2 regions of the Microbulbifer sp. SE14 genome follow, and region 2 is predicted to be linked to the other one. Evidence: predicted binding sites of a transcription regulator. Region 2 holds the regulator's gene; the other holds the start of a gene.
The links. The regulator sigma-54, encoded in region 2, starts transcription at its own class of promoters, with help from an activator protein. The targets are predictions, from matches to a motif close to TGGCACANNNNTTGCNNT.

Region 1 (3,805 bases), on a different contig from region 2:
GCCACCAGCCAATAGGCCTTGCTCAGATCGAAGCGCGGGTCCATGCCCAGGGCCATCACCGAGGCGGCGGACTTGGCGGTGCCTATGCCGGTGACCAGGCCGAGGATCTGCGACTCGGCGTTGTAGTGCAGGTCGTGGTGACCGTGGAAAGGAATCACCCGATCCAGTTCGCGGCGCTCCTTCCACAGCTGGAATTCCCCGGCGGTATCTCCGCTGTCTTCGCCGATCTCGAACATGGTGACCACTACCACCCTGACCGGCAGTGGGGTTTCTTTTTTGACCGCGACTTCGCGCTCGGCATTGCAGGCGAGCAGGCCGAGCGCTACAAATGTCATAGCAATTTTCTTCAGCATGGTCATTTTCCCGTTTTGTAATAAAGCCCAGCGGTTTCCAGGCGACGGCAGGCATCTATGGCACTGTCGCGCTCGCGCACGGCGGCGGAGGTCTGTGCGAACCGACCTACTCCAGTGCGCAGAGCTGGTAGTGCGCACAAATAAAGCCCCGCGGCCCGGGTATTTCCGCCCGCGCCCAGAAATTTTCCCGCTGCGCACGCTGCACAAAGCGCCGGCTGCGGCGCTCGAAGGTCTCGAGCAGGGACTGCCGCGTCTCTTCGTCGGCGAAGCTGTAGGCCAGGGAGTTGCGGCCGAGCAGCTGCAGCTCGCTCCAGGACAGGTTGAACTCCTTCACCGCGACGAAGTATTCGTCGGTCATGGTGGAATCCCACATGCCGCGGTCGTCGGTGGACAGGGCCACGGGTACACCGGTGCGCAGGTATTCCGGGAAGGGATGCTCGCCGTAGTCGCTCACATAGTCCAGCAGCAGGTTGCTGATCAGGTTGATCTCCACCAGGTAGGGGCCGCGACGCATAGCCAGCAGGGTGTCCGGGTCGTCGATCAGGTTGATACCGTGGCCGATGCGCTCCGCCCCCAGCAGCAGCGTGTCGCGCACATGGCGGTTGGGCTCGTCCACCTCGCCGGCGTGAATCGACAGCCTCACCCCCGGGTACTGGCGGCGCAGCTTGCGCAGTGTGGGCAGGAAGCGCAGCGGGTAGCCCTTGTCGTTGTCCTCACGGCCCACCATGTTCACCGCCACCCAGAGGTCGCGATTGTTGTACACGAAGCGGTACAGGCTGCCGAGAATTTCCTCCGCCTGCGGGTGGAAACGCAGCAGCGAGCTCTGGAAGCGCACCGCCACCCCCGTTTGCCGCGCATCCGCGCGCGCAATGCGCTCGCGGTAGATGGCCGCCACCTCGTCGGGGCCGAGGGCGCTGCCGTCCGCGCGCTGGAAGCCGTGCACACTGACCTGGGGCTCAAAGTAAAGCAGTCCCTCGGCGCCGAAGTGTTTCATATTCAGGTAGATCAGCTCGGCGATGATATGGGGATTCCTGGCCAGGTCATTGAGGCGCTGCCAGTGGGTCTGGAAGAATTCGTCGCGCCCCTCGTGGGGTTTATCCAGGCGGATGCTGTTCTGCCACGCCAGCCGCTCTTCGCGGTCCAGCTCTGCCAGCGGCTTGTACTCGCGCTTTTCACACTCGCTGAGCTTGTCGTAACCGGCGGCGAGAATATTCCGGAACAGCAGCAGGTAGGGCTGCGCCGAGAACGCATCGGTGCCGTAGCCGCGGCAGTTTTCGATACGCACCTTGGTGTAATAGAGGTAGCCCCGCTCCTCCTGTTGCAACGCCAGCCGGTACCACCACTCGGGGAAGCCGGCACCGGACAGGTGGTTGTGCAGGTCCCCGCCCTTGGGCATGGCATAGAGGAAGCGATACAGTTCCGCGTCGCTGGCCTCCTGTTTAAAGTCCTCGAACCAGGAATCCTGCGCCGCGGCCGCACCGGAAAGCAGCAGCGGCAGCAGGGCTCGCCGCAAGAATTTTCCCAAGTTCAACATCTCTCCCCTCCCCGGAAAAATGGATAGCCAAATCCGCCGCAAGCGGCGTGCCACGTGCACCCGCAAATCTATTCGGTTGGTCATCTTTTTGCATTATTCTACCAACAGCCACAAAGGTGCAAACGGAGCCTTCTTGTGGGTGTCCCCCGGCCGCGCGATAGGATCGGCTTCGGCGCCATTTCAGGGGTTCACCCCTTTCGGGAATGCCGATATATTCCTGCAGGAGCGGCCCATGGCCGCGATCGATGTGCGACTGCGCCTCATTGCACCTGTCAAAATTCCCCAGGTGATATGCTTTCGCGCCCGGCCAACAGTTGCCGCACCGCAGTGAAATCCACAACACCGCTATTTACGTAAGTGGGCTTATCCAGCAGCGGGGGATAACCGTCGCCGCCCGCCGCCAGGAAACTGTTGGTGGCCAGCCGGTAGATCCGGTCGGGATCGAGGGGGCGCTTGTCATCGCCGATGGTAAGACTGCCATCGGCCGTCAGGGATAGGCCGCTAAACTGAATTCCGCGTTCATTGCGGGGCAACAATGCTATCGCCTCCAGGTACTGGCGCAGCTCCCTGCCGTTGAGATCCACATAGCCCACGGTATTGGCAAAGGGCATCACCTGCATCAGCGATTTGACGGTGACGTCACCTTTATACAGGTTGTCGCGAATGCCACCGCTGTTGGTGATGGCGATATCGGCCCGGGCAAACTGCCTGAACGCCTGGGTAATCAGGCTGCCCAGTGGACTGACGTTGGGAAATTCGCGCTTGTCACGGCGGTCGAAGGTCTGCTCGGCGCGGGTAATGACCTGGCGCAGAGCTGCACCGCCCTTGTCCTGGAATTCCTGCAGGAAGGCCTGCAGGTCTTCATCGGGCTTGATCCGGGGCTGCACGAACTCCTGTTTATCGCTTTGTGGCGTTTTCAGGTTGACGGGGATCAGGCGGTAGTCGATCAGCTGAACGGAGTCCTTGCCGACGATAAAATCCGCCCGCCCGACGTATTTGCCCCATTCATGCGCCTGCATTATCCAGGTGTTGTTTTCGAAGTCGGGCTTGCAGGGGGCACCCGGCTGGTAATCCGCAACCAGTTCGCCCCGGGCATCGGTGCACACCGGCTGCTGGGAGTGGCCGCCCACGATGATGTCGATACCGTCCACCGCCCTGGCGAGGGCGACGTCGGTTCCGACCGAGTCCATGTCGTGGCCCATATGGGTAAGCGCAATGACCAGGTCGGCCTCTTGTTGCAATTTTGGCAGCAGCCGTCCCATCTCCTTTTCCGGCAGGACAAAGCGGAAACCTCTGATATTTTCCGGGTTGCCGATTTTTTCGGTGGACTGGGTGATCAGGCCAACAACCGCAATACGCATGCCACCCTTTTCGAAAACCTTGTAGGGCTTGAACGGCCGCTTGCCATCGTTGCCGTAAATATTTGCGGAAAGAAAATCGAATGTGGACCAACCCTGCTGTTTCCTGATGACCTCAATAGGGTTGTCAAACTCGTGATTGCCGACCGCCATGGCGTCGTAGCCCATGCGGCTCATGCCCTTGAAGTCGGGCTCGGCATCCTGCATATCGGATTCCGGCACACCGGTGTTCACATCGCCACCGGAGAGCAGCAATGTGTAGCCGCCTTCGGCCGCGACTTCCGCGCGGACCTGGTCCACCAGCGCCTTGCGCGCGGCCATGCCGTACTCGCCGTGCCGGTTGTGCCAGAAGCGGCCGTGGTTGTCGTTGGTGTGCAGCAGGGTCAGGCGGATGGCTTGATTGTCCTGCGCTGAAAGTGCTTCGTGCGCAAAACCAAACCACAGCAACACCGTTGCCAGGAGTGTTGTGCAAAGAAATTTTCCCTGTCGATTTTGTTTCTGTATGGCCATGGTTGCTCCGGCATGTTTTTTTTCTGGCACGGGCCTGGGGCCCGTTTGCG
Region 2 (3,805 bases):
CACCCTGACCGCCGAGAAGATCGACTACGACCTGAAAAGCGAGCAGCTACAGGCCCAGGGCCAGTCCGGCGACGGCCGCGTGGAGATGATCTGGAAGCCGGAGAAAAAACAGGAAAATGGCCAGCAGGCCGAAGAGACACAGCAGAACCAGTAGCTCGACTCACTTATCGGGACTCGGGACTCGGGACTCGGGACTCGGGAAAGAATAACTCCGCCCAAGGCCTTGATTTATCGCCATTCGAGTCGGGACTCGAAGCAAATTCGGAACACACTATGCCAACGCTGAAAGCGTTACACCTCGCCAAACAGTACAAGAAGAGAAAAGTGGTCCAGGACGTCTCCGTCAGCGTGACCAGCGGCCAGGTGGTCGGCCTGCTCGGCCCCAACGGCGCCGGCAAGACTACCTGTTTCTACATGATCGCCGGCCTGGTCCAGGCGGATGCCGGCCAGGTGCTGATCGACGACGAGGACATTACCCACCTGTCCATGCACGGGCGCGCGCGCAAGGGCATCGGCTACCTGCCCCAGGAGGCCTCGGTGTTCCGCCGCCTGTCTGTGCGCGACAACATCCTCGCCATCCTCGAAACCCGCAGGGAACTGTCCCGCGCCGAACGGCTGCAGCAGGTGCAGGAACTGCTGAAGGAATTCAACATCACCCATATCGAGAACAGCCTCGGCATGGCCCTGTCCGGCGGCGAGCGGCGCCGTGTGGAGATAGCCCGCGCCCTGGCCACGGACCCGGACTTCGTCCTGCTGGACGAACCCTTCGCCGGCGTGGATCCGATCTCGGTCAACGACATCAAGCAGATCATCCGCCACCTGCGCGATCGCGGCATCGGCGTGCTGATCACCGACCACAATGTGCGCGAGACCCTGGATATCTGCGAAACCGCCTATATCGTCAGCGAGGGCCATATCATCGCCGCCGGCACCCCGGCGGAAGTGCTCGCCAACCAGCAGGTGCGCGAAGTCTACTTGGGACACGAGTTCACCATTTAATGCGGAATAGCATCAACCCATAGTGCCGCAAAAACCACCTAATATCGCTAGCTCACGCCTCCCAGGCCCAAGCGCGGCCGGACCACTGTCCGCCTGAGGAGATCCAGACCGCGCATTCATCATTCCGCATTTCGCATTCCGCATTCAAAACCGGCACAGTTATTGCTTGTAATCCACCGAACAGAGGGTTAGTCTGCGGCGTCTTGGATTTTTAGATGATTCATCCGCCGCACAGGTCTGCAGTCCCTCAAATATGAAGCAGTCTCTCCAGTTAAAGCTCGGCACCCAGCTGACCATGACGCCCCAGCTGCAACAGGCTATTCGCCTGCTGCAATTGTCGACGCTGGACTTGCAACAGGAGGTACAGTCGGCGCTGGACAGCAATCCGCTGCTGGAGGTGGACGGCGAGGATCACTCTCACCCTGACAGCACCGAGGAGCAGTCGCCGGAGCGCTCCGCCTCCGATGACTCCTCGGTCAACGGCAGCGACCAGGGTACCGAAAGTGATTGGAGCCACGATATCCCCGACGAACTGCCGGTGGACACCCGCTGGGACGATATCTACAGCGGCGGTAGCTACAGTGGCGGCGACGGGGACGAACTCGCCCTGGAGCAGCGCAACTCCGCCCCGGACAGTCTGCAGGACCATCTGCTGTGGCAGCTCAACCTGACCACCCTTTCCGCGCAGGACAAGTTGATCGGTGAGAACCTGATCGACGGCATAGCCCCGAGCGGCCTCCTGGAAACGCCCCTGGGCGACATAGCCGCGACGCTGGAAGCGGAGGAGGACGAAGTCCTCGCGGTACTCAAGACCATCCAGCAGTTCGAGCCCGCCGGCTGCGGCGCCCGCGACCTGCGCGAATGCCTGCTGCTGCAGCTGCGCCAGCTGCCGGTCGGCACCCCCTGGCTGGAGCAGGCGCTGTTGGTAGTGGACCGCCACCTGGACCTGCTCGGCAAGCGCGACTTCCGCAGCCTCAGCCGCAGAACCCGCCTCAACGAGGCGCAGCTGGGCGAGGTGGTGCGCCTGATCCAGACCCTGACCCCTTACCCCGGCGAGGCCTTCGGCGGCGAGGAGCCGCAGTATGTGGTGCCAGACATCATCGTCAGCCGCCGGGAGCAGCGCTGGCTGGTGGAACTGAACCCGGAAACCACTCCCCGGCTGCGCATCAATGGCGACTACGCAGCCCTGATCCGGCGCGCCGACAACTCCAGCGATAACAATTTCCTGCGCGATCACCTGCAGGAGGCACGCTGGTTCCTGAAAAGCCTGCAGAGCCGCAACGAAACCCTGCTCAAGGTGGCCTCCAGCATCGTCGAGAAGCAGCAGGGCTTCTTCGAGCTGGGCCCCGAGGCGATGAAGCCCATGGTGCTGGCGGATATCGCCGAAACCATCGGCATGCACGAATCCACCATCTCCCGCGTCACCACCCAGAAGTACATGCTCACCCCGCGCGGGGTCTTCGAACTCAAATACTTCTTCTCCAGCCACGTCAGCACCGACTCCGGCGAGGACGCCTCCTCCACCGCCATCCGCGCGATGATCCGCAAACTGATCGACGCCGAGCAACCCCGCAAGCCGCTGTCCGACAACAAGATCACTCAGGAACTGGACAAGCAGGGCATCCAGGTGGCCCGGCGCACCGTGGCCAAGTACCGGGAGTCCATGGGCATCCCCTCCTCCAGCGAGCGCAAGCGGCTGGTTTAGGTCGGGGCTCGGGAAAAGAATGCCGAAGCCCGACACGAAGACCCAGCTGCCGGGGGCCATCCGGGAAATGTTTGCCGATGAGGCTTTTTCCCGGCCGACCACTCGCTTACGGAGCAATCACCACGGATGGGAATGGCATCCCTAGCGCCAGAATTCTGACTAACCAAGAACGGCCAGTCACAAACTGCAAGGCGCCCCAAGCCACCCCGGCGGCGACCAACGTCCAAACTTTGAGTGTATCCTTCCAATCTGGCGAACTTCCTAGTAGGGTTGCGGCCCTAACGGGAGGGGCGCCGCCAAGCGATGCTCTCAATAAGGAGAAATCCATGCAGATCAACATCAGTGGTCACCACGTAGATCTCACTCCGCCCCTGCGCGATTACTGTGAAAGCAAACTGGAAAAGCTCTCCCGACACTACGACAACATTACCAATGCACACGTAATCCTGTCCGTGGACAAACTGATCCAGAAGGCCGAAGCCAGGGTGCACATGAACGGGCACGATCTCTGTGCCGGCTCTGAAGACAGAGACATGTACGCGGCCATTGACGCCCTGGCCGACAAGCTGGATCGCCAACTCAGGAAACACAAAGAGAAGTTGCAGAACCACCGCTGAACTATGACATTGGAAGCATTACTCTCTCCCCGCCTGAGCCTCTGCCATCTGGCGGGGAGCAGCAAAAAGAAGTTGCTGCTCAACATTGCCCAGGCCATTGCCGAACAGTATCCACAACACGATGCCGATACCATCTTCAACCAACTGATCGCCCGCGAGCGCCTCGGCTCCACCGGTATCGGCGACGGCGTGGCCATTCCGCACTGCCGACTGCCGGGCTGTGAGCGCCCCATCGGCGTGCTCTGCACCACCGAGCCTGCGGTTGACTTCGACGCCGTCGACCGCCAGCCGGTGGATCTGCTGTTCGCCCTGCTGGTGCCGGAGGACTCCGAACAGGAGCATCTGGACACCCTGGCGGAAATCGCCGCCCTGTTCAGCGACAGCCGGGTCAGGGAAAAGCTCCGCCAGGCCGAGAGCGGGGACGAACTCTACGCGCTGGCCATCGACAGCGCCGCCGCTGCATAATCTGCACCAGATCAGCGAG

Region 1: AC6R19_RS01085 (adenosine deaminase family protein) is a predicted target of sigma-54. The motif match lies at 1,923-1,940, and genes of this name have one in related genera.

Annotation. Positions count from the first base shown of each region.
Region 1 covers NZ_JCBAJA010000001.1:251,438-255,242, forward strand. The annotation lists gene AC6R19_RS01080 (purine nucleoside permease) at 1-335, opposite strand, end outside; gene AC6R19_RS01085 (adenosine deaminase family protein) at 460-1,887, opposite strand; gene ushA (bifunctional UDP-sugar hydrolase/5'-nucleotidase UshA) at 2,160-3,692, opposite strand.
Region 2 covers NZ_JCBAJA010000022.1:6,155-9,959, forward strand. The annotation lists gene lptA (lipopolysaccharide transport periplasmic protein LptA) at 1-154, shown strand, start outside; gene lptB (LPS export ABC transporter ATP-binding protein) at 274-999, shown strand; gene AC6R19_RS15260 (RNA polymerase factor sigma-54) at 1,253-2,704, shown strand; gene hpf (ribosome hibernation-promoting factor, HPF/YfiA family) at 3,031-3,321, shown strand; gene ptsN (PTS IIA-like nitrogen regulatory protein PtsN) at 3,325-3,786, shown strand.